One region of the Bradyrhizobium sp. SZCCHNRI1009 genome, then DNA from elsewhere that is predicted to be linked to it. Evidence: predicted binding sites of a transcription regulator. Region 1 holds the regulator's gene; each other region holds the start of a gene.

Region 1 (7,118 bases):
TACAATCCAAAGCGCATCGCGATGAAAACACCGATCGGCCTGGATGCCTATCTGTCGCTTCCGCACGCACTGGTGACGCTGACCAACAGCCTGCAGGGCTGCCTGGAGGCGGCGCTGGATGAGATCGGCACCGAGCTCAACGTGGTCTCGGCCTCCTCGGATTTCCTCAGCGTGCTGGCGACGGTGGCCGCGTCACCGGTGATCACCACGATCCCGACCCGGATGGCAAGGCTCTACGGACCCCGGTTTGGGCTGGCGCTCTGTCCGGCGCCGTTGAAGTTGCGGCTGCCGGCGGTCTCGATGGTCTGGCCGCTGCAGCTCGATCGTGACGCGGCATCGGTCTGGCTGCGGAACATGGTGGCGGACATCCTGCACACCACCGAGCGCGCCGCCTGTCGCGCGGCTGCCGGATAGCTCCGTCGGGACTCCGTGTGCACGTGAGCAGATCGCGACTGCCCCCCCGGCATGATTGCAGAGTCTCTCGCGCGATCGTGAGGCGGCGGGCCACGCGACGCACCTTCAGACGATCGGAAAGCCGGGAGCGGCTTAGGCTCTTGGCCACCCCGTGCGCGTTCGGTTAGAAGGCGATTCAGTCGATCTGCCCGTCTTCGTCCGAAGGTAATCCCATGGCCCTGATGCCGGTCTCCGATGCGTTGTCCGCGGTGCTCGCCGGCACCGAGCCGCTGGCTGAGGAAATGGTCGGGCTGGACGAGGCCTATCACCGCATCCTGGCCCGCGACCTCGCGGCGCTGCGGACGCAGCCGCCCGAGGCGATGTCGGCGATGGATGGCTATGCGGTGCGCGCGGCCGACGCAGCCAAGGCCAAGGCGCGGCTGAAGGTGATCGGCGAGGTCGCGGCGGGACGGCCGTTCGATCGCGTGGTCGGGCCCGGCGAGGCGGCGCGGATCTTCACCGGCGGCGTTGTCCCCGCAGGCGCCGACGCGGTGGTGATCCAGGAGGACACGATCGCCGAGGACGGCCATGTCGTGATCACCGAGGCCGCGATCACAGGCCGGCACATCCGGCCGGCCGGCGTCGACTTCCACCAGGGCATGGTGCTGCTGAAGGCCGGGCGCCGGCTCAGCGACCGCGACCTATCCCTGGCGGCCAGCATGAATCATCCGGCGCTGCCGGTGCGGCGGCGGCCGAAGGTGGCGCTGCTCGCCACCGGCGACGAGCTGGTGATGCCGGGCTCGACGCCCGGCCCGGGGCAGATCGTCTATTCCAACGGCTACGCGCTGCGGGCGCTGGTGCGCAGCGAGGGCGCGACGCCGATCGATCTCGGCATCGCCGCGGATACGATGGCGGCGACGGTCGCTGGAATCCGGCGCGCCCGCGCGGCAGAGGCCGACGTCCTGATCACGACCGGCGGCGCCTCGGTCGGCGATCACGACCTGGTCAAGCAGGCGCTGGAGGCCGAGGGCGTCGAAATGGCGTTCTGGAAGATCGCGATGCGGCCGGGCAAGCCGATGATGCACGGACGGCTCGGCGACATCAGGGTGATCGGACTGCCCGGCAATCCGGTGTCGTCCTATGTCTGCGCCATCCTGTTCATGGTGCCGCTGATTCGGCGCCTGCTCGGCCGCGACGAGGCCGTGATGCCGCGCGAGACCGCCCTGCTCGGCCGCGAGTTGGGGGCGAACGATTCGCGCGAGGACTATCTGCGGGCGCAGCTCGAGGAGCGCGCCGACGGCACGCTGGTAGCCACCCCAGTGAGCCAGCAGGATTCGTCGCTGCTCGGGAACCTCGCGCTGTCGCAGGCGCTGGTGATCCGGCCGGCGTTTGCGCCGAAGGCGCCTGCCGGCAGCCCGTGCGAGATCCTGCGCCTGCCGAACTGAGCCGCTTCCCCGGTAAAGCCCGGTCCGTTCATCATATTTTTAGGATTGCGGAACACACATCGAACATATAGTGTCCGTTCATGATTTGTTTTTAGTATGTTGCGGGCGACGCGATGACGGTCCGACTCCAGGGCGCTCTCAGCCGGCTTGTGCTCAAGGCGCAGCTCCTGGACTCGGACGACAACAAACCGGGGACCAGGTCGAGATGCTGACGCGCAAACAGTACGAACTTCTGCGGTTCATCAACGAGCGGCTCAAGGAAGCCGGCGTGCCGCCGTCCTTCGACGAGATGAAGGATGCGCTCGATCTGCGTTCGAAGTCCGGCATTCATCGCCTGATCACGGCGCTCGAGGAGCGCGGCTTCATCCGCCGGCTGCCGAATCGCGCCCGCGCGATCGAGGTGATCAAGCTGCCCGAGCTGTCGCAGGCCGCGGGCAACCGTCGCGGCTTCACGCCGTCGGTGATCGAGGGCAATCTCGGCAAGGTGCGCACCAGCACTCCCGCGCTGGACGATGGCGAGCGCCCCGTGGCGGTGCCGGTGATGGGCCGCATCGCCGCCGGTACCCCGATCGAGGCGCTGCAGACGCGCAGCCACACCATCAGCGTACCTGCCGACATGCTCGGCAACGGCGACCACTACGCGCTCGAGGTGCGCGGCGACTCGATGGTCGATGCCGGCATCCTCGACGGCGACATGGCGCTGATCCAGCGCAACGAGACCGCCGACACCGGCGACATCGTGGTGGCGCTGATCGACGATGAGGAAGCCACCTTGAAGCGCTTCCGCCGCCGCGGCGCATCGATCGCGCTGGAGCCGGCCAACACCGCCTACGAGGTGCGCATCTTGCCGCCGAACCGGGTGAAGATCCAGGGCAAGCTGGTCGGGCTGTATCGCAAGTACTGATCGCGAATGCGATCGGTCGATCGGCGGCGGGCGCACGCGCTTTCGCCGCCGAACAAGAGGCAGCCCAGCAAAGCAAGAGGCAGCCCAGCACAATACGTCGCTCGCGAATGCACCTCATGATGTGCAGCGCGGCATGCTCAAACGCTTGTGATCGGCCGCGGGCACACGCGATGCAGATCAGCGCAGAATTGCCGCGAAGCGCGCGCTAACATCACCATCGATGTCCACTCTGATAGAGGCCTGCGCCTGTCCGGGGGGAGCGTGGGTCGGCTATCTCTCAACGAGGAGCGATCCGATGTGTGACTACAGCCTCCATGCGGTTGCGTCCCGTCCCGCCAAGGTCGGCGAGACGTTGATCTCGATGACCTTCCGTGGCACCGCCACCCGCGGCTTCGCGTTGGAGAGCGAGCCGACCGTCGCAGTCTGCATGCTGCCCGGCACCGAGTTGGCCTTCGCCGAGGACGTCCGCTACGACAGCCGCTGGCTCTGGACCCGGACGATCCGCGAGCGCGTCGCGAAGTTCAACAGCATCGAGACGCACATTCCCGATCGCCATCACGACGCGATCGAGTTCGCCGACGGCCGCCACGTGCTGGTGACCCAGCTCTGCGAGGGCCAGCGCGTCACCGTGCTGCAATTGCCGGTCAGCAAGCAGCCGGCAGAGCGTCGCCCGGACATCGGCGAGGACGTGCCGACGTCGCAGGCCACACCGATTCGCCGCATCAGCATCACCTGAGGGCCTGCGCGTCGGCATTTCTGTCGGTCGTGAGCGCGCTTTCGACGGTGGGAGACTTGGTCAACTTGGGTTCTGCAAGCGCAAAGTCCTCTCGGGCGAATCTCACGCCCCGGCATCGCATCGGATAGGAACGACATCCCTCGGCCGGCATTGTTTGCCGGGGGAGCTTGCCGCCGTGGTCAACAAGATCGATTGGAACAAGGCCGGACGGATCACCGAGCCCGGCCGCTACATGCTTGCGTTCGGATGGCTGACGGTCACGGCTGATGACGTCGCCATCTGGCAACGCTATCCGGGCGCTGCGTTCACGCTGGTCGAAGGGCCCTCGCTGTTCGATGGACCAGACGACGCCGAGTATCATCTCGGCACCTTCGAGCTGCCCGGCGCTCAATCCTGCTCGCCCTGCTCCGTCTCCGGCGGCGTCGCGTCCTGAAGCCGCGCGGCCGGCGCACGCGGCGTCAGCGTCGTGTCGAACTCGCCGGCCTCGGCGGGCGCCGGCCACCATGGGCGGTCGGTGCCGCCGGCACGCGCCGGCGTCACGGCGAAGCCTTTGCCCTGCTGCACCAGCAACAAGGCGCCCTGCTGCCGCAGCCGCTCGCGATCGATCACGGCCGCCGCGCAGGATGACGGCGCGGCGCGCGCGGTGACGATCAGCGCGACACGGGCGCAATCGTCGGCGAGCGCCTCAGCGCGCAAGGTCATGGCGGCGAAGCGGCCGTCGGCCATCGCGACCACGCAGCCCGCCTCGTCGCAGGAGACGCCATCGGCGAGCGAGGCGTCCGCCGGCAGCCGGGCATCGGCGTCGGCCGCGAGCCACTCCTTGGTGGCGAACACATCCTTGCCGGCGCGCATCACATGCAGGCGTCCGTCACGGCCGCGCACCGCCACCGCGCGCCCATCGCCGGCGACCAGGACGTCGGGCAGCGGCGTCGCGGCCGCCCAGGCGGTGGCGGCCAAAAGCCCCATGGCGCCCAACCAGCGCAGCGGTGTGCGCAGCAGGCCGATCAGGATGACGCCCAGGCTGGCCAGGATCAGCGGGCCGATGTCGAAGGCCGGGATGCGCCCGACCGCGCCCGGCAGCGCCGCCACCCAGCGCGTCACCGCGATCATCCAGTCGATGCCGAGGCCCATCAGCGACCACCAGACGCCATCCAGGCCGAACGGCGCCGCCAGCAAGCCCATCAGGCCGGCCGGCATCACCAGCGCCGAGACCACCGGCATCGCCGCGAGATTGGCGAGCACGCCATAGGGCGTCACGCGATGGAAATGGAAGGCGGCATAGGGCGTGGTCGCGAGCCCGGCGATCAGCGAGGCCAGCAGCAGCATCGCGAGCTCGCGCCCGCCCCACAGCGCGACGCGCTGCGTCGTGGAGCTGTCCGGCGTCGCGAACAGCCTGGGCAGGCCGAACTGCACCAGCGCGACCAGGCCGAGCGTTGCCGCGAACGACATCTGGAAGCTCGGATGCACCAGCGCCTCGGGGGCTGCGATCAGCACGATCATCGCCGCGACCGCGAGCGTGCGGAAAGTGACGGCGCGGCGGTCGACCATGACCGCGATCAGCACCACGGCCGTCATGAAGAACGATCTCTGGGTCGCGACCTCCGCGCCTGAGAGCAACAGATAGAACGCCGCCGCGACCAGCGCCGCGGCCGCCGCCCATTTCTTGATCGGGTGGCTGACGGTAAGGCCTGGGATCAGCGCCAGCAGCGCGCGCACGGCGAAGAACACGACGCCGGCCACGACCGCCATGTGATAGCCTGAGATCGACAGCACATGGCCGAGACCGGAGACGAACATCGCGTCGTTGACATCGGGCGTGATGGCGTCGCGCCGGCCTGTCAGCAGCGCGGTGGCAATCGCCCGCTCGTCGCCCGACAGGCGGGCGCGGATGCGTGCGTCGATCGCGTCGCGCAGGCCCTGCATGGCCGCCGCATAGCCCAGGCCGAAGCCGACGGCCTGGGGCGGCGGCGCCGTCGTGATCGCGCCCATCACGAAGCCGGAGGCTCCGATGCCCTGGAAGAACATGTCGCGCGCGAAATCGTAGGAGCCCGGCCGCACCGGGGCCATCGGCGGCAGCAGCCGCGCCTTGAGCTGCACGAAGCTGCCGACCTCGGGCGCCGTGCCCTTGCGCACCGCGAGCCGCACGCGCGCCAGCGTGATCGCGTTGCGCGGGCTCTCCATCGCGGTGACGCGCAGCACGATGCGGTCGCTGCGCTCGCGGATGTCGCGCGCCTCGACGAAGCCGGACAGCGCCACCGAATACAGCGGCCGCGCCAGCACCGGATGCGCCACCCACGCGGTCTTGATGGTCGCGGTGGCAAAGCCGCACGCCGCCGCCGCGATCATCACGGCCGCCGGAAACAGCCGATGCCGCCGCATCATGATGGCGACGAGGCAGAGCAGCGCCGCCGCGATCGCGGCGATCCAGAGCACAGGCTCGTGATCGGCGGTGAAATACAGCGCGATGCCGGCCCCGAATGCCACCGGCACCCAGGGCAGCAGCCGGCCCGCCCCGGCCTCCTCGGCCGCCCAGATCTTGAGGCGCGCGGCGAATGCCGACGAGGCACTCGAGCCGACCGCGGGCCAGCCGCCGGCCAGCGCGCCCCGCGGCGGCCAGACGTCGGCCATCACGCCCGCGATCCCGCGCCGCCCTCCTGGACGTCCTGCTGGCGGCCTGACCGGCTCCGCCATTGCCAACACCACCCGCTACCCGACCGGGCGGGAAGGCTATCGGAAGCTGCGCGAGGCCGCCTAGCAGAACGGAACGGGAATCCTGGCTTTCTGCACGCGCACCTGGCTTGGAACTTTTCGCATCGCACGCGCTTATCGGAGTATGGACCCTAAAGGTATTGACGACCCCTTCGCCGATCTCGCGCTCGAGAGGGCGATCCACCTCCGCTGGACTCTCCGGGACATCAAGGCCCACCGGCTCACGCTGTCCCCAGTCGCCGAGGAAGACCTCTCGCTCCTCGCCGAGCGCGGGCTCGTCGAGCTCACCGACGGTGTGCCGACCCTGACGAACGCCGGCCAGGACGCGATCAGCTGAGCTGCAAGCGTCCCGCGGCTTCCGCTCGCCTCAGCCCTTGGCGACCTCCTTCGCAAACGTGTCGCGCAGGCCGATGGTACGATTGAACACGAGCTTGTCGGGCGTCGAGTCCGGATCGCGCACAAAGTAGCCCTGGCGCTCGAACTGCATCGGCGCGTCCGAATTGCTCGCGGCGATCGCCGGCTCGATGCGGGCGTCGGTCAGCACTTCCAACGAGTTGGGATTGAGGTCGGCCGTAAAGTCGGCGGCGTTCGGACTCGGATTGGCGAACAGCTGATTGTAGATGCGGATCTCGGCTTTCAGCGACTGCGCCGCCGGCAGCCAGTGCATCGTCGCCTTGACCTTGCGTCCGTCCGGCGCGTTGCCGCCCTTGGTCGCCGGATCATAGGTACAGCGCAGCTCGACGATCTCGCCGGCATCGTTCTTGATCACGTCGCGGCACTTGATGAAATAGGCGTAGCGCAGCCGCACCTCGTTGCCGGGCGACAGGCGGAAGAACTTCTTGGGCGGGTTCTCCATGAAGTCGTCCTGCTCGATATAGAGCTCGCGGCCGAAGGCGATCTTGCGCGTGCCGGCGGAAGCGTCGTCGGGGTG
Region 2 (7,118 bases), on a different contig from region 1:
CGATGGTGCCGTCGCGGGCGCGCATGACGATGAGATCGCCCTGCTGCTCGAACAGATTGCGGGCGCGCTGCTCGGCTTCCTGCAGCTCCCAGTTCCGGTCGGCCAGCACCTCGTTGTGGAGCGCGATCTTGTGCATCTTCTTGGCGACGAAGCGCAGCCGCATGCTGAGCGTGGCCAGGCCGACGCAGGCGAGCGCGAACAGGAAGCTGGCGCCGATCGCGAAGGCGTGCGGATTGTAGCCGGAGTTCGGGGAGATGCTGGCCTTGATGAAGCCGTAGGCCCCGCCGAAGCCGGCGGAGAAGATCATCAGCGAGCGCAGAATCGCGAAGATGGTGCGGTGACGGCGTATGAACCGGCGCAGGCGCAGCCTGACGTGAAAAATCGGTCCCATCTCGTTCACCCCCAGCTTCCGATCCCAATGTCCTCGCCGACCCCGCACCATGCGACGTCGGTATTGCTGAGACTTTGAAAGGTCATGCCCGCGCTAGCCGGCGGTGCAGAGATGGTGAACCGGGCGTTAGCCCGAGTCACAGAACCGGGTTGGCCGGCGATGAGGAATGATTACGGGCCGCGACGATCAATGCGGCGGCGTCCCTGGCCGTCGTGTGGCTGGAGCGGACGTAGATGCGATAGTCGGCGCGGCCATCGGCATCATCGCTGGCGAGATAGATCCGCTGCGAACCCGCAAGGCGATCAGCCGCGATCGCGACGACCTGGGTGGCGGCCGTGATGCCGCAACCCCGATCCTCTTCCACGGGCGCATCGTCGACCACGACGACATCGGCCGCCTCCGGACTGTCCGCCAGGGCCACGCGCACCGTGGCGAGCGCGGGATCGTCGGTGAAGTCGACATGCAGATCGGCGTGGAACGGCGCCGATCCAAGCGAGGCGCTGTCGGCGCCGACGGCAATGCAGGGCTGCGGGGAGGGTGCCAATTCGACCTTGGCAATGACCACGGCCGCGATCAGCGGCACGGCCGAAACGATGACCTTGAAACGCAACATGATACGCACCGACGCGGCAGGCCTGAGGACGAAACGCGGGCCTTATGGTTGTCGGAGCGTAAAGAGAAGTCGTTACCAGAGTGTTGAAGGGGCGGGCAGTCACGCCGCGTGACGATTGTCCTCCGCCAGCGCGCGATACGACAGCGCTTCGGCCAGATGCAGCCGGCCGATCGCCTCGGCGTGATCGAGATCGGCGAGCGTCCGCGCCACGCGCAGCACGCGGTGATAGCCGCGCGCCGACAGCCGCATCGTCTCGGCGGCCTCGCGCAGCAGCTTCTGGCCGGGGGCGTCGAGCTTGGCGACATCGTCGAGCACGGCGGCGGGCGCCTCGGCGTTGGTGCGGATATGCGGCAGGCCGGCCTTGGCATAGCGGGCGCGCTGCAGCTCGCGCGCGGCGGCGACGCGGGCGGCGACCTCGGCCGAGCCTTCCTTGGATGGCGGCAGGATCAGGTCGGCGGCGGTGACCGCCGGCACCTCGATACGCAGGTCGATGCGGTCCATCAGCGGGCCGGAGATTCGGGTCTGGTAGTCCGCCGTGCAGCGGTCGATGCGGCCGCGCTTGCACGCGTACCCCGGCTCGAAGGCATTGCCGCAGCGGCAGGGATTCATCGCCGCGACCAGCATGAAGCGGGCAGGGTAGGTGACGCGGTGGTTGGCGCGCGAGATCGAGACCTCGCCATTCTCCAAGGGTTGGCGCAGCGAATCCAGCACGCGCGGATCGAACTCCGGCAGCTCGTCGAGAAACAGCACGCCCTGATGCGCCAGCGAGATCTCGCCGGGGCGGGCGCGCAGGCCGCCGCCGGTCAGCGCCGCCATGCTGGCGGAATGATGCGGGCTGCGGAACGGCCGCCGGTTGGTCAGCGCGCCGCCCTCGATCTCGCCGGCGACTGAGGCGATCATCGACACTTCCAGGAGCTCGGCCGGCGACAGCGGCGGCAGGATCGACGGCAGCCGCGCCGCCAGCATCGACTTGCCGGCGCCGGGCGAGCCGATCATCAAGAGATGATGCCCGCCGGCGGCGGCGATCTCGAGCGCGCGCTTGCCGCTCTCCTGGCCCTTGATGTCGCGCAGGTCGAGCAGGCTCGCGGGCGCCTCCTGGATCTTCGGCTGCGGCCGCGACAGCACCTGCGTGCCCTTGAAATGGTTGGCGATCTGGATCAGCGAGCTCGCCGCGATGATCTGCAAATCGGGGCTCGCCCACGCCGCCTCGGCGCCGCAGGCGGCCGGGCAGATCAGGCCTTCCTCGCGGCCATTGGCGCCGATCGCGGCCGGCAGCACGCCCGCCACGGGCGCGATCGAGCCGTCGAGGCCGAGCTCGCCAAGCACGGTGAAGCCGCTGAGCGCATCGGGCGGGATGGCGCCGATCGCGGCCATCAGGCCGAGCGCGATCGGCAGGTCGTAATGGCTGCCTTCCTTGGGCACGTCGGCCGGCGCCAGGTTGACGGTGATCCGCCGCGCCGGCAGCGCCAGGCCGGAGGCGATCAGCGCCGAGCGCACCCGCTCGCGCGCCTCCGACACCGCCTTGTCCGGCAGTCCGACGATCGCGAACGCCGGCAGTCCGGGCGCGACCTGGACCTGCACGTCGACCGCGCGGGCCTCGATTCCCTCGAAGGCAACGGTGGAAACGCGCTGGACCATGATGCCCCCTCCCGCGAGAAGGCTAGCGGAAGCGGGTCCAGTTCGCAAGAACAATACAGGAACAAGCCGGTGCGCCGGACGCGCGCAATCCGTTAACGACGGTCGCATCGCGACCCAGGTCGGTCTGCTTGGCTTAACGCGCCTTTAGTCCGGCCTTCGCATTCTTCCGCAATTGATGATCGACCCGCGCCTCCGTCACGGCCGAGAGGCGCCCAACGAGGGACGTGTGATGCCTCCAGCGCCCGCGGCAGCTCCAACTGCCAAGACGCCCGCCGGTGATGCGCGGACGGTGTCCGAGCTCGCCACCGACATGCTGCGCCGGACCACCAGCCTGTTCCTGGCCGGTCCGCGGCCGGCGTCGAACGAGCAGCTCGATCTCTACGATCAGATGTTCGCCCGGCTGATGCCGCAGGTCGCGACCGAGCTGCTGGCCGAGCTGAGCATGGCGCTCGCCGGCGTCGAACGCGCGCCTTACGCGACGGCGCGGATGCTCGCCGTTCACCCCGAATTGCGCGTCGCCGGGCCGATGCTGGCCAAGGCGGCGGTGCTGACCGAGCGCGACCTCGCCGAGTTCATCCGCACCGGCAGCCCGGCGCATCTCGTCGCGATCGCCAGCCGCAGGGGCATCGGCGACAATCTCACGACGCAGCTGATCGCGCGCGGCTTTCCGGCGGTGCGCATGGCGCTGGCGCAGAACCTCACGTCAAAGCTGTCCGAGGATGGCTATCGCAGCCTGTTCAAGATCGCCGAGCGCGATGAGGATCTCGCCGAGAAGCTCGCGCTGCGCACCGACCTGCCGGCCAAGCTGTCGCGCGCCTTCGTCGCCGCGGCCAGCGAGGGCGCCCGCGCCCGCTTCATCAAGGCCGCACCGCCGGCGACCCGCGCGACCCTTCAGGCGACGCCGACCCGCTCGCCCGGCGCGGCGATGCGCGCGATCTGGGACTATCAGCAGGTCAAGGCTGAGGTCGCCGCCCTCAGCCGCACCGGCAAGCTCGGCGACTCCGCCGTCAACCGCTTCTGTGCCACCGGCGATTTCCCTGCCGTGATCGCGGCGCTGGCGCTGCTCTGCGTCGTCACCATCGAGACGATCGAGACGCTGCTGGAGGAGGATCGCCTCACGGATCTGCTGCTGGCCTGCAAGGCGGCACGGCTGAGCTGGGCGACGACGTCGATGATCCTGCGCGACCGGCCCGGCTGCGACGCGCTTCCAGCCGATGACCTCGAAGAGGCGCGCAAGCGCTTCGAGAAGCTTGCGCTGTCCGAAGCGCAGTGGAAGGTGCGCGGGCTCGAATCGCGCTGAGCGAGCGCGGGAAGCGGCGTCAGCCCGGCGGGGTCGACGGGTAGGCCGTGAAGTCGATCTTGAACATCGCCGGGTCGAGCTTCTTGGTCGTATCGAGATTGTAGACGGCAATCGTGGTGTCGTAGCCCTGCGGATCGGTCACGGTCCACTGCTTGAGCTGACCGTCCTTGGCGCCGAGCATCAGCATCAGCCGGCTGGTGCCGATCAGGGCCTGCTTCTCCTCGATCGTGATCGTGACGTAGAGGTCGTCGGCGGCGACCGCGATCACGTTGGTGTCCTTCAACAGGTCGATGCGGTCGGACAAGAGATAGCGCAGCGGCGTCTGCGACAGCGGATAGACGTCCTGGGTGGCGAGCTTGCGGTCGCGCACCACCAGCGAGGAGCCGTCGGCGATGATGTCGATCGGGGTCGGCGGGTCATATTCGAAGCGGACCTTGCCGGGCTTCTGGATGTAGAAATCACCCTTGGTCTTGCTGCCGTCCGGGCCGACCTGAACGAAATTCCCAACCAGCGTCTGCAGCGACGACAGATAGGCGCTGACCTTGGCCGCCTGCGCCTTCTGGTTGGCGTCGAACGAGGTGAAGATGCTGGCCGGCACGTTGCGCCGGGGATCGGGAATGACCGGATTGGGCGGGGCCGTCTGCGTGGTCGAGGGGCTCTGGCCGGCCCGCTGCTGGTCGGAGGCGCTGAGCTGGGAGCCGCTCTTCGGGCCTGATTTCGGAGCCGGCGTGCCTTGCGCGGCGGCGTGACCGGACGCTCCGGCGATGGAGCATGTCGTCACGGCGCAGGCGACCAGCCAGGCGCCGATCCGGCGCCCGCGCCAAGCTGCGTGATACGAAAACGTGCTGTTCAACAAGGAGCTTTTCAAAACGACGTCCTGAGGTTTTACGCGTTCTATCCCGGTTCGGCCGGGCAGCGTGATCGTAATCGCGTGAAGATCGGGCACCGAAGCGGCGTTTCTGCGGCCATCGGGCCGTCAGAACCCGCCTTCCTCCTCGGGCACCAGGATCTCGCGCTTGCCGGCGTGGTTGGCCTGGCCGACGATGCCTTCCTGTTCCATCCGCTCCATCAGCGAAGCGGCCTTGTTATAGCCGATCTGCAGCCGCCGTTGAATGTAGCTGGTGGAGGCCTTGCGGTCGCGCTTGACCACGGCGACCGCCTGCGAGAACAGGTCGTCGCCGCCGCCACCGCCGCCCATGCCGGTGGCGTCGAACACGGCGCCATCCTCCTCGCTCGGCTCCTCGGCGGTGACCGCCTCGAGATATTCCGGCGAGCCCTGGGCCTTGAGATGCTTGACCACCTTCTCGACCTCCTCGTCGGAGCAGAACGGGCCGTGCACGCGGCTGATGCGGCCGCCGCCGGCCATGTAGAGCATGTCGCCCTGGCCGAGCAGCTGCTCGGCGCCCATCTCGCCCAGGATGGTGCGGCTGTCGATCTTCGACGTCACCTGGAAGGAGATGCGGGTCGGGAAGTTGGCCTTGATGGTGCCGGTGATGACGTCGACCGACGGACGCTGCGTCGCCAGGATGACGTGCAGGCCGGCGGCGCGCGCCATCTGGGCGAGGCGCTGCACCGTGCCCTCGATGTCCTTGCCGGCGACCATCATCAGGTCGGCCATCTCGTCGACGATGATGACGATGTAGGGCAGGGGATCGAGGTCGAGCTTCTCCTCCTCGTAGATCGCCTTGCCGCTCTCCTTGTCGAAGCCGGTATGGACGGTGCGGGTCAGCTCCTCGCCCTTGGCGCGCGCTTCGCCGAGACGGGCGTTGTAGCCGTCGATGTTGCGCACGCCGAGCTTGGCCATCTTCTTGTAGCGCTCCTCCATCTCGCGCACGGCCCATTTCAGCGCGACCACGGCCTTCTTCGGGTCGGTCACGACGGGCGTGAGGAGATGCGGGATGCCGTCATAGACGGAAAGCTCGAGCATCTTCGGGTCGACCATGATGAGGCGGCACTGATCGGGGCGCAGCCGATACACCAGGCTCAGGATCATGGTGTTGATCGCGACCGACTTGCCCGAGCCGGTGGTGCCGGCGATCAGCATGTGCGGGGTGCGGGCGAGATCGATGATGATGGATTCGCCGCCGATGTTCTTGCCGAGGCACAGCGGCAGCTTTGCGACGCTCTCGGTCGCCTCCTTGGCCACCAGCAGCTCGCGCAGGTACACCTTCTCGCGATGCACGTTGGGCAGCTCGATGCCGATGGCGTTGCGGCCGGGCACGACGGCGACGCGCGCCGACAGCGCGCTCATCGAGCGGGCGATGTCGTCGGCCAGGCCGATCACGCGCGAGGACTTGATGCCCGGCGCCGGCTCCAGCTCGTACAGCGTGACGACCGGGCCGGGATGCGCCTTGACGATCTCGCCGCGCACGCCGAAATCCTGCAGCACGCCCTCGAGAGCGCGCGAATTGGCCTCCAGCTCGCTCTTCGACAGCGGCTGGCGGTCGGAGGATTTCGGCGCCGCCAGCATCGAGACCGAGGGCAGATCGTATTTGTCGTTGGACTTTTTCGCAGGAGTCTTCGGCGCCGGCTTCTTGCGCGACTTCGGAGCGGGCTCCTCCTCCTCTTCTTCGTCCTCGCCCTCCTCGGCTTCTTCCTCGTCGCCGCCGTCCTCGTCCATCTCGGGCGCGAGCGTCGGCTTGCCCTGGCCGCGGCCGAGGCTCGGCTCCTGCCGGCCTGCGGCGGCGGCGCGCGGCTGCGGACCTGACGACACCAGCGCGCGGTAGGCCGTGCTGAGGAACCAGACGACCTGCGCCTTGGCGCTCATGATGGCATGGAACACCCAGCCGAGCCGGATCGCCTTGCGGTCGTCGTCATCCTCCGGGTCGGCCAGCGGCGTGTCGTCGTCCTCGTCGGCGAGCAGGCTCGGGTCGGCTTCCTTCGCGCCCATGCCGCCGGCCACCAGCAGGCAGCCGATCATCGCCACCAGAAGAAGGGCGCCGAGCACCAGCCGATAGATCACGCCGGGCGGTCCGAACACCACGGCCGGTGCGCGCACCAGGGCATCGCCGACGACACCGCCGAGACCGGTCGGCAGCGGCCAGGCATGCGAGCGCGGCCAGCAGCTGGCAAAGCCGGCGGCGATGACGGCGCCGAGAATCCAGGCGCCGAAGCGCAGCGCCTCGCGGTCGAACGGCCGGTGCGTCATCATCCGCCAGCCGCGGATCGAAAGCGGC
Region 3 (7,118 bases), on a different contig from region 1:
CGCCGGCTACGCCTTCAACAACATCCTGTTCTACGGCACCGGCGGCCTCGCCTTTGGCGGCCTGCGCGCCGAGACCTTCGGTCTTTCGGAATCGCACACCACGGTGGGCTGGACGCTCGGCGCCGGCACCGAGTTCGGCCTGGCGCAGAACTGGACCGCCAAGATCGAGTATCTCTACGTCGATCTCGACAGCAGCAATTTCGTGATCACGGGGGCGAAGAACGACTATCGGTTTGGAATTGTGCGCGCAGGCATCAACTTCCACTTCTGATGGCAACGAGGGAATAGGAAGAAGAAACGTCCAACGACAACCTCCCGGCCGCTCGCGCGGCCGGGATTTTTTTGTCGGAGCGCTCCGTGCAATCGTGCATCATCGCGCGCGGCCTGCACGTACGAGCCGGCAATGCTGTGCACGCAAACAGGCGCTGCCGACAGCTTCCAAACCAACGAAGAGGTGGCGTCGAGGCGCGTCCGGTTGCAATCACGCCGGCGCGCGAACGACCGCCAGGCGGGCTCGTCCTAAGACGATAGCACCAGGTTCACCGCTTTCGGGCCCTTGCCCTTCTTGTCCGGCTCGACCTCGAAGCTGATCCGCTGTCCTTCGGTCAGGTCCTTCAGGCCCGCGCGCTCCACCGCCGTGATGTGCACGAACACGTCGCGTCCACCGTCGTCCGGCTTGATGAAGCCGTAGCCGCGTTCACCGTTGAAGAACTTGACCGTCCCAGTCATGGCCATCGGGAAACTCCTCCCCCGCAATGCTTCCTCCACTGCGCGCCCTGCGCAGCGTCCGACCGGACATCACTTTGATCGGAAAGCGTTGGCCACCTTAACGCCCAGCGCTCGCCGCGCCGGATCGCCGGATCTTGTTAGGCCTTGATCACCCCGCCGCAACCATTCGCGGAAGCGGAACGTAAAGCCAGTCTTACAATCGGACACAATAATACGGTTCCGCGCCGATTGACTACGGCTTTTCGACCAGTAGCCGTTTCAAGCTTTGGGGAATTCGATTCGGAAGCGCGCCGCGCCGCCCTGGCCGAGCGGCTTCTGCAGTTCCTGCAGGATGAGCTTCAGCTCGTCATGCAATGTCCAGGGCGGGTTGACGATCAGCAGTCCGGTCGAGGTCAGCGCCTCGCCTTCGATCTGCGGCGCAACACTGAACTCGACCCGCAGCACCTTGCCGGGTGGCTTGGCCGCGGCCGCGAGCGCCGCGATGCGATCGCTCAGCTCTTCGGTGGCGCGCCGGCTCTTGGCGGGGTACCACAGCACGTAGATACCAGTGGTCCATTTCGCGAAGGCCGCGGCAAAGCGGTCGGCGAGCCGCTCGAACTCATCCTTCGCCTCGAACGCCGGATCGATCAGCACCACGCCCCGGCGCTCGTTCGGCGGCACGAAGGCGGGCAGGGCGACCCAGCCGTCGAGATCGACGACGCGGGCCTGGGTGTCGCGGCGCAACTGATCGATCAGCTGCTTGCGGGGGATCGGCGCCAGCTCGCACAGGGTCATGCGGTCCTGCGGCCGCAGCAGCGCGCGCGCGATCAGCGGCGAGCCGGGATAGGCGACGAGCTCGGCCGTCGGATTGAACGATCGGACGATATCCAGATAGGGTTGGACCAGCGCATAGACCTGATCCGACAGCCGCGCCTGCAGCAGGCGGGCAATGCCGGTGAGGAACTCGCCGCTGCGGGTGGCCTCGTCGCCGGTGAGATCGTACAGGCCAGCGCCGGCATGGGTGTCGATCACCCGGAACGCAGCGGGCTTCTCCTGGAGGTAGACCAGGATGCGCGTCAGCACGATGTGCTTGATGACGTCGGCGAAGCCGCCGGCGTGAAAGGCGTGTCGGTAGTTCATGCCGTCCCGGTTACGCCGTTCCGCGTCAAAAGGGTACCCCGTCGATGCGCCGCATGCCCTTTCGGAGAGCCGCGGATCATCGCCGCCGCAACAGGCGCCGCAGGCCGACGCGCTGCGGTCGCCCGATTCGCAGTCGCTAGCCGCCGCGGACCGGCGGCATGTTGACCTCGTCGCGCCGGCAGGCCTGCCGGTCGATCTCGTCGCAATTGCGAAACTCGAGGTCCTTCGACAGGCAGATCCGGACCTCGCTCAGCCGGGTGCGATTGCAGGTGACGGCAATGCCCGATGTCGTGAGCTTGGGGTTGGCCTTGATGAAGGCTTCCTCAACCGCCGCCGGCGCCACTGTCTTGGCTTCCGCGAGATCGAGAAATTCCGGCGGGATCTTGATGGCGGCCCGCGCCTTGCGGATGGCTTCGAAATAGGCCTTCGCCGACATGCCGGCGCAGGTGCCGTGCTTGTCCCACTCGTTGTAGATCAGGCCCGGCGCCGGCATCAGGTCGAGCATCGAGGTCATGATGTTGCGCGGCAGGCGCGGCGCCGGCTGCTCGCAATATTCGGGGTAGCCGTTCTCGTATTGCGGCCACAGCCCGTGCACGACGAACGAGTAGGGCCGGCCGGTGCACTGTTGGGACCGGCTGCCGCGGCCGCCGCGCTCCTCCGCCTCGGCACAGTACGAGGGCGACCACGACAGCGAGAGAACGTAGAAGTCGAACGCGCCCGGCGCATTCTGGCGCCGGTCCTGCGCCGCGGCGGAGCCAGCCGCGAGCACCCCGAGCAAGAGGGCAAAGCAGGCGATCGTTCTGGACAACAGGACGGCAGGTCGGCGCAGGCAATCGAACATGGCATACTCCCCGGACAATGCCAGGAGCCTACCAGCGCGCGGGAACATTTCAAGAACAAAAATGGCTGCCCCGAGGCAGCCATTGGTCAGCTGGCCGCTCGCGCGAGCGGGCGATGCGCCGGGAAAGGCGAATCAGGGCTTGGCGGCGCGGCAGGCCGGATTGAAGGCCCAGTTGCGATCGAGGCCGACGACGCAGAACTCGACGCCCTGGTCATAGCCGGCGAAGCCGCCATCCTCGATGATCGAGAAGTTGACGGTGCGCGCCTTGCCGTCGCTGATCATCACGCTGCCGGTGCAGAAGCGGCGCGGGATGTTGTCGGACTGCCAGGGCCGGAAGGCGATCTCATGGACATTGGCGACGCCGGTAATCGTCAGCGAGGAATTCCAGAAGGTGCTCTCCTTGTCCTGGAATCGCGAGACGATGGTCGGAATGGCCGCCTCGCAAGGCGCGACCCGGCCGTCATATTTCGGGCCGGACAGCCAGAAGTTCATCTCGAGCGGGTTGGCCGCCTGGGCCGGCGCGGTCGCGACCGCGAGCAGCGCGCCGCATGCGGCACCGAACGTCTTGAAAGCTGAGCTGAAGTCGCGCATGGGCCGTCCGCAAGGCTGATCCGGGAGCGTGGACCGTGCCGCGGTGGCCACAGGAGGTCAAGTGCAACGCGGCAACACTCCACGATTAGTCCTGTTAACCCGGGGCCGGTGTTCTTTTCTTGACCGCACGGGACCTTTAGAATGGCAGGCCAGATCGAGGAGAATGCAATGCGGACGCTGATGGCCGGATTCGTGAAGACTGCAGGCCTCGTGGCCGCTGGGATGGTTCTGGTTGCCGCGTCCGCCCAGGCCGACGTGGTGCCGCCCTTCAAGGGCAACGACACCGGCGGCATCATCGCCTATCAGCTGGCCCGGACCACGGATGCGCGCCAGCTCGCGGTCGACCACTGCGCCTCCTACGGCAAGGTCGCGAAGTTCAGCGCCGTCGATGCGCGCTACGGCGGCTACGTGTCGTTCTCCTGCCGCTGGGTACCGTACGGCTCGGCGCAGCGGCCGCTGCGGACGCTCTACTGACCTTCCATCAACTGCCGTTCTCCTAATTGCCATCTTTTGGCGGCATTCGCTCTGGCATCGATCAACGAGCCGGAACGGGGGCACATGACCTGCACACGCATCGCAATCGGGCTGTTGGCCTGCTGCCTCCTGGGCGTGACCGCGAGCCATGAGGCTCGGGCCGTCGACCTGCCGGTGCGCAAGGCCGGCCTGTGGGAGCTGAAGATGATCAGATCCGGCGGTCAGCTGCCGGAGGCGACGATTCAGCACTGCACCGACGCGGCCACCGACAAGGAGATGAACAACTTCGCCTCTCCGATGGCGCAGCAGGTCTGCTCCAAGCAGGACATCCAGAAGACCGCGACCGGCTACGTCTCCGATTCGGTCTGCAATTTCGGCGGCATCAATACGACGTCGCATGCCGACATCACGGGCGATTTCAACTCGGCCTATACGGTGAAGACGATGTCGCGCGTCACGGGCGGCGCCGCCGGCACCGGGGTGAAGGACACCGCGATGACGATCGAGGCCAGATGGCTCGGCGCCTGCAAGCCCGACCAGAAGCCCGGGGACATCGTGATGCCCGGCGGCATGAAGATGAACGTCAAGGACATGGCCAAGCTGAAGGCCCTGATCCCGGGCGTGAAGCAGTAGGCGGGCGCTCGTTGCGCGTGATGGGCGCAGCGACGTGGATCGTCGCTCATTCGCGGACGCAAAGCACGATCTTCCCGATGTGCCGGCCCGTCTCCATGCGGGCATGCGCAGCGGCCGCCTCGGACAGGCGATAGGTGCTGTCGATGTGCGGCCGAATGGCCGTTCCGAGAAGAGGCCAGATCCGCTGCCGCAGCTCGGTCGCGATGCGCCGCTTGAGATCGAGCGACGTCGACCGCAGGAACGCGCCGGTGATGCTGGCCCGGCGCACCATCAGGCTGCGCAGCGGCACCGCCAGCTCCTTGCCCTGTCCAGCCGAGAGCTGGGCGATCCGTCCGCCCATCGCGAGCGCCGCAAGGTCCTGGGCGATGTGAGCGCCGGCGGAGGTGTCGAGGATGCAGTCGACCCCGCGCGTCCCCGTCGCCGCGCGGATCTGCTCGGCGAGATCGGGATCGGCATAGTCGAACACGGCGCTGCAGCCGAGCCTGAGTGCCAGGGCGCGCTTCTCCGCGGTGCCGGCGGTGGCCATGACGGGATGTCCCAGCGCGCGCAGCAGCTGGATCGCGATCGTGCCGACGCCGCTGCTGCCGCCGTGAATCAGGGTGGTCTCGCCGGGCGCCATGCGCATCAGCTCGAAGAAGTTGAACCAGGTCGTGAACAGCGCCTCGGGCAGGGCGGCGCCCTGGATCCAGTCGAGGCTGCTCGGCAGGTCCAGCGCAAGATGCTGATCGGTGGCGACGTATTGCGCGTAGGAGCCGCCGTCGGTCAGCGCCATCACCGCTTGACCCAGCCGTTCCGGGGAAACGTCGGCGCCGCAGGCCACGATGCGCCCCGAGGCTTCCAATCCCGGTATGGGATTGGGCTCCCGCGACGGCCCGGCAGCGCGCTGGTTGCAGTCGTGACGGTTGATGCCGGCGGCGGCGACCTCGATCAGGACGTCGTCGGGGCCGAGCCGCGGGACCGGCCAGTCCTGTCGCTCTGACAGGACCTCCGGGCCGCCCGCGGCGGTGATGATGACGGCGCGCTGATCGTCCGGAATCATGTGTGGTCGCTCATGTGCTCACTTGCCGACCAGGCCGCACTTGCTGCGGTCGAGCGGACGAAACGCCTGATCGGGGGCGATCTTCGTCACCAGCTTGACGAAGTCCCAGGGGCCCTTCGATTCGGCGGGAGTCTTGACCTGGACGAGGTACAGGTCGTGCACCATGCGCTGGTCGTCGCGGATCTGACCGTGGTCCGCATAGGCGTCCGAGACCGGTGTGGATTTCATCTTCGCCATCACCGTTGCGCCGTCGTCGCTGTCCGCATCCTTCACCGCCTGCAGATAGTGCCGCACGGCCGAATAAACCCCGGCCTGGATCTGTGACGGCATCGCCTTGCGGCGCGCGTAGAACGCGTCGGAGAAGCGGCGCGCGGCGGGGGAGGCGTCCTCGAAGAAGCTGGTGACGATGAGATCGCCCTGCGTCGCCTTGAGGCCGATGGCTTCGATGTCGACGTTCTGGAACGACATCGGCACGATCTTCATCCCCTGGGCCGCAAGCCCGAATTCCTCGGCCTGCTTGATGGCGGTGGCATTGTCGCCGGCGACGTTGAGCGCCAGGATCTTGGCGCCGGAGGCCTGGGCCTGCAACAGGAACGAGCCGTAATCCGGCGTGCCGAGCTGCGCCTTGACGCTGCCGGCGACCGTGCCGCCGAGCTCGGCGATGCGGGCGCGCGCGGTCGCCTCGACCGAATGGCCGAACGCATAGTCGCCGGTGATGAAGAACCACGGCTCCTTGCTGGTCTGCATGATGCCCGAGACGACGGCGGTGGCGGTCGAATAGGCGTCGTGCGTCCATTGCACCGAGGTCGGCGCGCACGCCTCGTCGGTGAGCTGGTTGGCGCCGGCCCCCGAGACGAGGAAGATCCTGCCGTTGCTGCGCACCAGCTCCTGGACGCCGAGCGCCGCGCCGGAGCTGCCGCCGTCCGCGATCGCCTGCACGCCGTCCTGTTCGAACCAGCGCCGGGCGATCGCGACCGCGATATCCGGCTTGTTCTGGTGGTCCGCCTGAAGGATCTCGATCGGCCTGCCGTTGATGTTGCCGCCGAATTCCTCTGCGGCCATCCGTGCCGCTTCCACCGAGCCGGGCCCCATCGCGGTCGCAAAGATGCCGGTCATGTCGGTGAGCACGCCAATCCGGATGGCTTTCCCTTTGATGTCCGCCTGCGCGGATGAGCCTGCAAGCAGCAACAGCGCGGCGATGCCCGCTGTGAGACGTCGCGACATGATGATTCCTCCCCGGATTCAACGACTTTGTTTGTTATGTCGTGTTTGGTTGGTGCGCCGCGCGGTTCCGCGAGGCGGAGACGTCAGGCCGCCGGTTCGGCGGCCACGGGATTGCGCAGTACGCCGATGCCCGAGATCTCGACCTCGACCGTATCGCCGGGCTTCATGAACAGTGGCGGGGTGCGCTTGAAGCCGACGCCTCCCGGCGTGCCGGTGACGATCACGTCGCCCGGCAGCAAGGTCATGATCTCCGAGCAATAGACGATCAGATCAGGCACGTCGGTGATGAGCAGGTCCGTGGTGGTCCGCTGCACGGTCTCGCCATTGAGGCGGGTCTGCAGCGTCAGCCTGGACGGGTCGGGAATTTCGTCGGCGGTGACGAGCCAGGGGCCGAACGCGCCGGACTGGTCGAAGGTCTTGCCCGACAGGAATTGCGACGTATGGCGCTGCCAGTCGCGGATGCTGCCT
Region 4 (7,118 bases), on a different contig from region 1:
CGTCTATCGTCAGTGGTAGTCGCTTTCAGAGCTTTCAGATAAGTCAGCGTCAAGTTGACGAGCCCGCCGCCCGGACACGAGTGGCGGGCTCGTTTTTCGCAGGGAGCCGCCAAGATGCAGCCGCGTTGGATCATTCAATCGCGGCAATGTGAGCGAAGCGTTGTGTCGCAGCATTGTCGTGACCTGCCGCGGAACCGGCAGGGTCCTTACGTTGTTTGCTCCGCGATAATTAGGAACGAAGGAGCAAGTTCATGACGCGCATGTTTGGTTTGGCGGCCTTGACCGCGGTCACGCTGGTTGCCGGCACCGCCGCCGCTTCAGCCGGCGAGTACGGCCCGGGTGGCTACGGCTATGGCGGCCAGGTCACCAGCACCTACGCCTACCGCGATTCCTTCGCCTGGGCGCCGGGTCCGGTCTATGAGGAAGGCTACGTCGCGGTCGCGCCGGGCCCGTATGACGGCCCGGGCTGGGGCGCCGGCTACAACGGCACCAACCATCCGACTCCGAGCTCGACCCAGGGCGATGTCGGGCCCGGCGGCAACAACAACGGCACGCGCAGCGGGTACTATCGCTGGTGAGTTGTACGTGAGCAGACAGACGAAGCCCGCCGCTCGTGATCGAGCGGCGGGCTTCGCTTTTTGGAGAGGACGTTTATCCATCGCGCCCCTCATTGCGAGGGACAAAAAGCGACGAAGCAATCCGGGGGCTCGGGTTCGGCCCTGGATTGCTTCGCTTCGCTCGCAATGACGGCGCGACGGAACTACTCCGCCGCCTCGCTCGCGGCGCCGCGGCTGCGCTTCTTCGGCTTGGCCGACTTCTCCAGCACCGGCTTCAGGAACTGCCCGGTGTAGCTGCGCGGGGCCTTGACGATGTCCTCGGGCGGGCCCCAGGCGACGATCTCACCGCCGCCGTCGCCGCCTTCGGGGCCGAGGTCGATGACCCAGTCGGCGGTCTTGATGACCTCGAGATTGTGCTCGATGACGACGACCGTGTTGCCCTGCGCGACCAGCTCGTGCAGCACCTCCAAAAGCTTCTTGACGTCGTGGAAGTGCAGGCCGGTGGTCGGCTCGTCCAGGATGTAGAGCGTGCGGCCGGTGGCGCGCTTTGACAATTCCTTGGCGAGCTTGACGCGCTGGGCCTCGCCGCCGGACAGCGTGGTGGCCTGCTGGCCGACATGGATGTAATCGAGGCCGACGCGGCGGAGCGTCTCGAAGGTGTCGCGCACGCGCGGCACCGCCTTGAAGAATTCGGCGGCCTCCTCGACGGTCATGTCGAGCACGTCGGCGATCGACTTGCCCTTGAACAGCACGTCGAGCGTCTCGCGGTTGTAGCGCTTGCCCTTGCAGACATCGCAGGTGACGTAGACGTCGGGCAAAAAGTGCATCTCGATCTTGATGACGCCGTCGCCCTGGCAGGCCTCGCAGCGGCCGCCCTTGACGTTGAAGGAGAAGCGGCCGGGCTCGTAGCCGCGCGCCTTCGATTCCGGCAGGCCGGCGAACCATTCGCGGATCGGCGTGAACGCGCCGGTATAGGTCGCGGGGTTGGAGCGCGGGGTGCGGCCGATCGGCGACTGGTCGATGTCGATGATCTTGTCGATGTGCTCCAGGCCCTCGATGCGGTCGTGCGGCGCGGCCGCCTCGTTGGCGCCGTTGAGCTTGCGCGCGATCGCCTTGTACAGCGTGTCGATCAGCAGCGTCGACTTGCCGCCGCCGGACACGCCGGTGATCGCCGTGAACAGGCCGAGCGGAATCTCGGCGGAGACGTTCTTCAGATTGTTGCCGCGGGCGTTGACGACCTTGATGGTGCGGCGATGGTTCGGTGGCCGCCGCTCGGGTACCTCGACCTCGAGCTCGCCGGTGAGATATTTGCCGGTCAGCGACGCCGGATTGCGCATGATCTCGGCCGGCGTGCCCTCGGCGACGATGTTGCCGCCATGGGTGCCGGCGCCGGGGCCGATGTCGAGCACGTAGTCGGCGAGGCGAATGGCATCCTCGTCATGCTCGACCACGATCACGGTGTTGCCGAGGTCGCGCAGCCGCTTCAGCGTGTCGAGCAGGCGGGCATTGTCGCGCTGGTGCAGGCCGATCGACGGCTCGTCCAGCACGTAGAGCACACCCGTCAGCCCCGAGCCGATCTGCGAGGCCAAGCGGATGCGCTGGCTCTCGCCGCCGGACAAGGTGCCGGAGGAGCGCGCCAGGGTCAGGTAGTTCAAGCCGACATCGAGCAGGAAGGTCAGGCGGTCGCGGATCTCCTTGAGGATGCGGGTGGCGATCTCGGTCTGCTGCGCGTTCAGGGCCTTCGGCACCTCGGCAAACCATTCGCCGGCAGCCTTGACGGAGAGATCGCTGATTTCGCCGATGTGCTTGCCGCCGACCTTGACGCACAGCGCCTCGGGCTTGAGCCGGAAACCCTTGCAGCCGGCGCAGGGCACGTCGTTGAAATACTTGCCGAGCTCCTCGCGCGCCCACTCGCTCTCGGTCTCGCGGAAGCGGCGCTCGATGTTGGTGATCACGCCCTCGAACGGCTTCTTGGTGTCGTAGGCGCGAACGCCGTCCTCATAGGTGAACTTGATCTCGTCGTCGCCGGAGCCGTGCAGCAGCGCGTTCTGCGTCTTCTTCGGCAGATCCTTCCACTTGGTGTCGAGCGTGAACTTGTAGAACTTCCCCAGCGCGGTCAGCGTCTGCAGGTAGTAGGGCGATGACGACTTGGCCCACGGCGCGATCGCGCCCTTGCGCAGCGTGACGTCCTTGTCGGGGATCACGAGGTCGGCATCGACGTGCTGCTCGACGCCGAGGCCGCCGCATTCGGGGCACGCGCCATAGGGGTTGTTGAACGAGAACAGCCGCGGCTCGATCTCGGGGATGGTGAAGCCGGACACCGGGCAGGCGAACTTCTCGGAGAACAGGATGCGCTCGGGCCCGCTCTTGTCGTGGATCTTGGCCACCTTCTTCTTCTCGTCATGGCCGGGCTTGACCCGGCCATCCATCTCCTTCGAAGAGGATGGATCACCGGGTCTCGCGCCTTCGGCGCGGCCCGGTGATGACGAGGAAGGGGCTGCATCCGCGAACTCGATCACGGCCAAGCCCTCGGCGAGCTTCAGCGCGGTCTCGAAGCTCTCCGCCAGGCGCTGGCCGATATCGGGGCGCACGACGATACGGTCGACGACGACATCGATGTCGTGCGGGAACTTCTTGTCGAGCGTGGGCGCCTCGGCGAGCTCATGGAAGGTGCCGTCGATCTTGACGCGCTGAAAGCCCTTCTTGAGATATTCGGCGAGTTCCTTCTTGTACTCGCCCTTGCGGCCGCGCACGACCGGCGCCAGCAGATAGAGGCGGGTGCCTTCGGGCAGCGCCAGCACGCGGTCGACCATCTGCGACACGGTCTGGCTTTCGATCGGCAGGCCGGTCGCCGGCGAGTAGGGTACGCCGACGCGCGCCCACAGCAGGCGCATGTAGTCGTAGATCTCGGTGACGGTGCCCACCGTCGAGCGCGGATTCTTCGAGGTCGTCTTCTGCTCGATCGAGATCGCCGGCGACAGGCCGTCGATCTGGTCGACATCCGGCTTCTGCATCATCTCCAGGAACTGGCGTGCATAGGCCGACAGCGATTCGACGTAGCGGCGCTGGCCCTCGGCATAGATGGTGTCGAAGGCGAGCGAGGATTTGCCGGAGCCGGACAGCCCGGTGAACACCACCAGCCTGTCGCGCGGGATCTCGACGTCGATGTTTTTCAGATTGTGCTCGCGGGCGCCGCGGATGGTGATGGCCCGCAGGCTCGACTGGTTGGCTTGCGCGCGCTGCTTGGCCTTGAGCACTTCATCCATGACGATCGTCCCACGGCGCGAGACCGCGCCATTGTTGCAGGCGCGTTCTGCCGGGAGCCGGCCATCGGACGCCAGAGGGAAAAGGTATCGTCGGAACGTAGGAAGAACGTGGCCGGATTTCCAGTACCGTCAGCGAATCATCAACAATGCGCTCAGGGAATGGCAGCGAATGGCAGGAGGCTGCCGGTTCCGTCCGGCCCTGTGCGCGATCCCGCAAAGAAAAAGCCTCCGCTCTGGCAGAGCGGAGGCTGTGTGCGTTGGCCCGGAGGCGACGTTCTTAGAAGTGGTAGTTGATGCCGACCTGACCGGAATGCACGTTGAGCGTGCCGGTCGCGAGCGTGCCGAGGCCGGTGAAGGTGTAGCTCTCGCCACCGAAGCTCTTGTAGAGGTACTCGCCCTTCAGCGACCAGTTCGGGGCGAACATGTACTCGACGCCTGCGCCGACGGTCCAGCCCGAGTGGATCTTGCTGTCCGAAACGGCGACGCCCGGAGCCGTCAGCGAGATGCGGTTGTCCGCCCAGGCGTAACCGCCGGTGGCGTACAGCAGGGTCGGGCCGAAGGCGTAACCGATGCGGCCACGGACGGTGCCCCAGTCACGGATCTTCGATTCGGCGGTCACGCCAAGCGCGCCGACGGAGGCATTGATGTCAGCCCAGGCAGCATCGGCCTCGAGGCCGAACACGACAGCACCCTGCTGCCAGTTGTAGCCGACGGTGCCACCGGCGAAGCCGCCCTTCATGGCCGCAAAGTCAGCATCCTCATTGGCGTAGCCACCCATCGCACCGATGTAGAAACCGGTCCAGGTCTGCACCGGCGCGAGAACCGGGGCCTTGGTGTAGGTCGGGCGTGCGGCGAGATCAGCGGCGGCAGCGGGAGCGGCCAGGGCGGCCAGGGCCACGGTCGCGAGCAAGATCTTCTTCATTCCAGTCTCCAGTTTATTCCTCGAAGTCCGCATCGCACCGATAAGCTTACGCACGAAACAGACTCACCCGTTCAAGTTGACGAGGTTCCTATAGCCCGGTTCCGTACGGATTACCGTCACCCTGAAGACACACTCGCGGCCAAACCGCGTTTTACGGCCCAGTTCCAGAAAGCCTATGTTACTCAATTGCTTGGTTCCGTGTGTGGCGAGCCGGCACGGTGGTATCGGTGCAACAAAAAAGGCCGGCTTTCGCCGGCCTTTCTCGGAACCTATCGGTTGCAGGTATCAGTATTTGGCAATGACCGGGCCGCCGAAATGGTAGCTGAGGCCGACCTTGACGGTGTGGACGGTGTCCTTCCACTCGGAGCGGTTGGTCGCGAAAGCGCTGTACTGGATCGCGCTCTTGCCGAAGTCGAGATAGTTGTACTCGAGCTTGGCCGACCAGTTCGGGGCGAACATGTATTCCGCGCCGGCGCCGACCGTGTAGCCCCAGCGGGTGGTGGTCTGGCTGAAGACGTTGCCCGGCACGCCGTCGTAGCGGTGCTGCAGTTGGCCCACGGCGGCACCGCCGCTCACGAAGAACAGAGCGGGACCTGCGGCGTAGCCGAGGCGGCCCTTGATGTCGCCGAAGCTGGTCAGCTTGGTGAAGAAGGTGTCGCCCACGCCGGCATTGACCACTGCGGAGCGGCCGTTGATGTCGGCCCAGTGATAGTCGCCTTCGAGGCCGAACACGACGTTGTCGACCTGCCAATTGTAGCCGAGCACGCCGCCGACGAAGCCGCCATTGGTGTTGTAGTTCTGGGTGCCCAGGAAGCCCGGCGCATTGAAGCGGCCAAGGAAGGTTTCCTTGCTGGTGCCCCAGCCGCCGCCGCCCTGGATGCCGGCGTAGAGGCCCGACCAGCTCAGGATCTGCGCGACCATGGGCGGCGCCTTGGTGTAGGGCCGTGCCGCCATGTCGGCCGCCGACGCGGACGTGGCGGCCGCGACGCCGGCGAGGGCCGTCGTGATCACAAGCAACTTCTTCATCAAATTCTCCCCCGGGAGGTTGGAATGACAAGCGATGGGCAAGTCATACACAGGGCATCCCGGAGACGCTGTAACGCGCCCGCCACAGAAACGAAAAAGCGTTATAAATCATATATTTAGCACAAAAACGCCGCGGCGCTGCCGGGCTGTTGACACGAAAAAGGCCGGCGTGGAGGCCGGCCTTTCCGAATGCGTGCGAGTGGCGGCTTTTTTCAGTAGCGGGTGCCCATCGGCGCTCCGAATCGATAGTTCACTCGGACGGTCGCCATGTCGATGTCCTGCTTGACGGTGTCGACGCGCGACAGCACGGTGGCGGTGGCCGGGAAGCTGATGTCGCGCGACCCCATGAACAGGTGGTCGTACTCGACGGCGACCGACCAGTTCGGCGCGAAGCCGAACTCGACGCCGGTGCCGACGGTGCCGCCCCAGCGGGTCTCGCTGGCGGAATCCAGCAGCGTGCCGACCGGGAAGGGCGCAGCCGCATTCGCCGTGCCGGTGTATTTGTTGTGGGTGACGGCGGCGCCGCCCTTCACGTACCAGAGCACGTTGCCCCAGGCATAGCCGACCTGGCCGGTGAACAGGCCGATCGCATCGGTCTTGGTGGTGTTGGTGATGCCTGCAGCCAGCGCAGCCGTGCTCGCGTTCGACGACTTCAGGTCGGTCCAGTCGCCCTGGGCCTCGACGCCGAACACCCAGCTCGCCGCCTGCCAGCGATAGCCGATCTGGCCGCCGATGAGTCCGCTCGAGGCATTGTGGCAGCCTTCGGACTGAGTCGGTACGACCGGCACGCCGCCGACGCGATTGAGCGTCCAGCAGTTGTGGCTCCAGTCGGCGCCGCCATTGACGCCGAGGTAGAACCCGGCCCAGTTCGGCAGCGGCGTGACATAGGCCGGCGGCGGCGCCTTGCTGTAAGGGCGCGTCGCGAAGTCGGCCGCGGAGGCCGGCGCCAGTCCCAGCGCCGCGGCTCCAGCGGTCAAGATCAAGGTCGTCTTCTGCATTCGTCTCTCCCCAGTCCCATAACTGTCCTCGCACCGGATCCCTCCGATCCGGGCACACGCGAAGGTGGCCTGTGGCTGGTTGTAGGAGAGACTGCTTTCTAAACTCGTGATCGGCAGCAGGCGTGCGGCGGGATGTGTCGAACGTGCTTAAGCGCGGGTAAAGATCGCGGCCGTCGCGCCGATCGTGGAGCTGTCCCGAGGGCACGCATGGTGAGCGCCTGGCGCGTCAGGCCTCGAGTGCCAGTCTTCGAGCGCGCCAGTCTTCGAGTGCCTGTCCTCGAGGGTCAGTGCTTGGAGACGACGGGACCGCCCCAGCGATAGTTGACGCGGACCGTCGCCATGTCGACGT

What was found. The regulator LexA, encoded in region 1, represses DNA repair genes until DNA is damaged. The targets are predictions, from matches to a motif close to TGTTCNNNNTGTGTTCNG.
Region 2: QX010_RS28265 (YifB family Mg chelatase-like AAA ATPase) is a predicted target of LexA. The motif match lies at 2,689-2,706, and genes of this name have one in related genera.
Region 3: QX010_RS29380 (ribonuclease T2) is a predicted target of LexA. The motif match lies at 2,730-2,747, and genes of this name have one in related genera.
Region 4: uvrA (excinuclease ABC subunit UvrA) is a predicted target of LexA. The motif match lies at 3,915-3,932, and genes of this name have one in related genera.

The regions. Positions count from the first base shown of each region.
Region 1 covers NZ_JAUEUL010000011.1:3,798-10,915, forward strand. The annotation lists gene QX010_RS19565 (LysR family transcriptional regulator) at 1-414, shown strand, start outside; gene glp (gephyrin-like molybdotransferase Glp) at 627-1,838, shown strand; gene lexA (transcriptional repressor LexA) at 2,044-2,742, shown strand; gene QX010_RS19580 (hypothetical protein) at 3,038-3,478, shown strand; gene QX010_RS19585 (hypothetical protein) at 3,654-3,911, shown strand; gene QX010_RS19590 (ComEC/Rec2 family competence protein) at 3,866-6,169, opposite strand; gene QX010_RS19595 (hypothetical protein) at 6,312-6,524, shown strand; gene QX010_RS19600 (glutamine--tRNA ligase/YqeY domain fusion protein) at 6,555-7,118, opposite strand, start outside.
Region 2 covers NZ_JAUEUL010000024.1:86,019-93,136, forward strand. The annotation lists gene QX010_RS28255 (PAS domain-containing hybrid sensor histidine kinase/response regulator) at 1-391, opposite strand, end outside; gene QX010_RS28260 (hypothetical protein) at 528-1,004, opposite strand; gene QX010_RS28265 (YifB family Mg chelatase-like AAA ATPase) at 1,104-2,642, opposite strand; gene QX010_RS28270 (DUF2336 domain-containing protein) at 2,872-3,942, shown strand; gene QX010_RS28275 (outer membrane lipoprotein carrier protein LolA) at 3,962-4,750, opposite strand; gene QX010_RS28280 (DNA translocase FtsK) at 4,919-7,118, opposite strand, start outside.
Region 3 covers NZ_JAUEUL010000027.1:49,611-56,728, reverse strand. The annotation lists gene QX010_RS29395 (porin family protein) at 1-271, shown strand, start outside; gene QX010_RS29390 (cold-shock protein) at 520-735, opposite strand; gene QX010_RS29385 (23S rRNA (adenine(2030)-N(6))-methyltransferase RlmJ) at 988-1,848, opposite strand; gene QX010_RS29380 (ribonuclease T2) at 1,985-2,689, opposite strand; gene QX010_RS29375 (hypothetical protein) at 2,822-3,280, opposite strand; gene QX010_RS29370 (hypothetical protein) at 3,449-3,754, shown strand; gene QX010_RS29365 (DUF3617 domain-containing protein) at 3,839-4,387, shown strand; gene QX010_RS29360 (NAD(P)H-quinone oxidoreductase) at 4,434-5,426, opposite strand; gene QX010_RS29355 (ABC transporter substrate-binding protein) at 5,445-6,650, opposite strand; gene QX010_RS29350 (fumarylacetoacetate hydrolase family protein) at 6,734-7,118, opposite strand, start outside.
Region 4 covers NZ_JAUEUL010000003.1:91,558-98,675, forward strand. The annotation lists gene QX010_RS07380 (hypothetical protein) at 1-19, shown strand, start outside; gene QX010_RS07385 (hypothetical protein) at 252-578, shown strand; gene uvrA (excinuclease ABC subunit UvrA) at 761-3,823, opposite strand; gene QX010_RS07395 (porin family protein) at 4,101-4,745, opposite strand; gene QX010_RS07400 (outer membrane protein) at 5,031-5,771, opposite strand; gene QX010_RS07405 (outer membrane protein) at 5,984-6,769, opposite strand; gene QX010_RS07410 (outer membrane protein) at 7,054-7,118, opposite strand, start outside.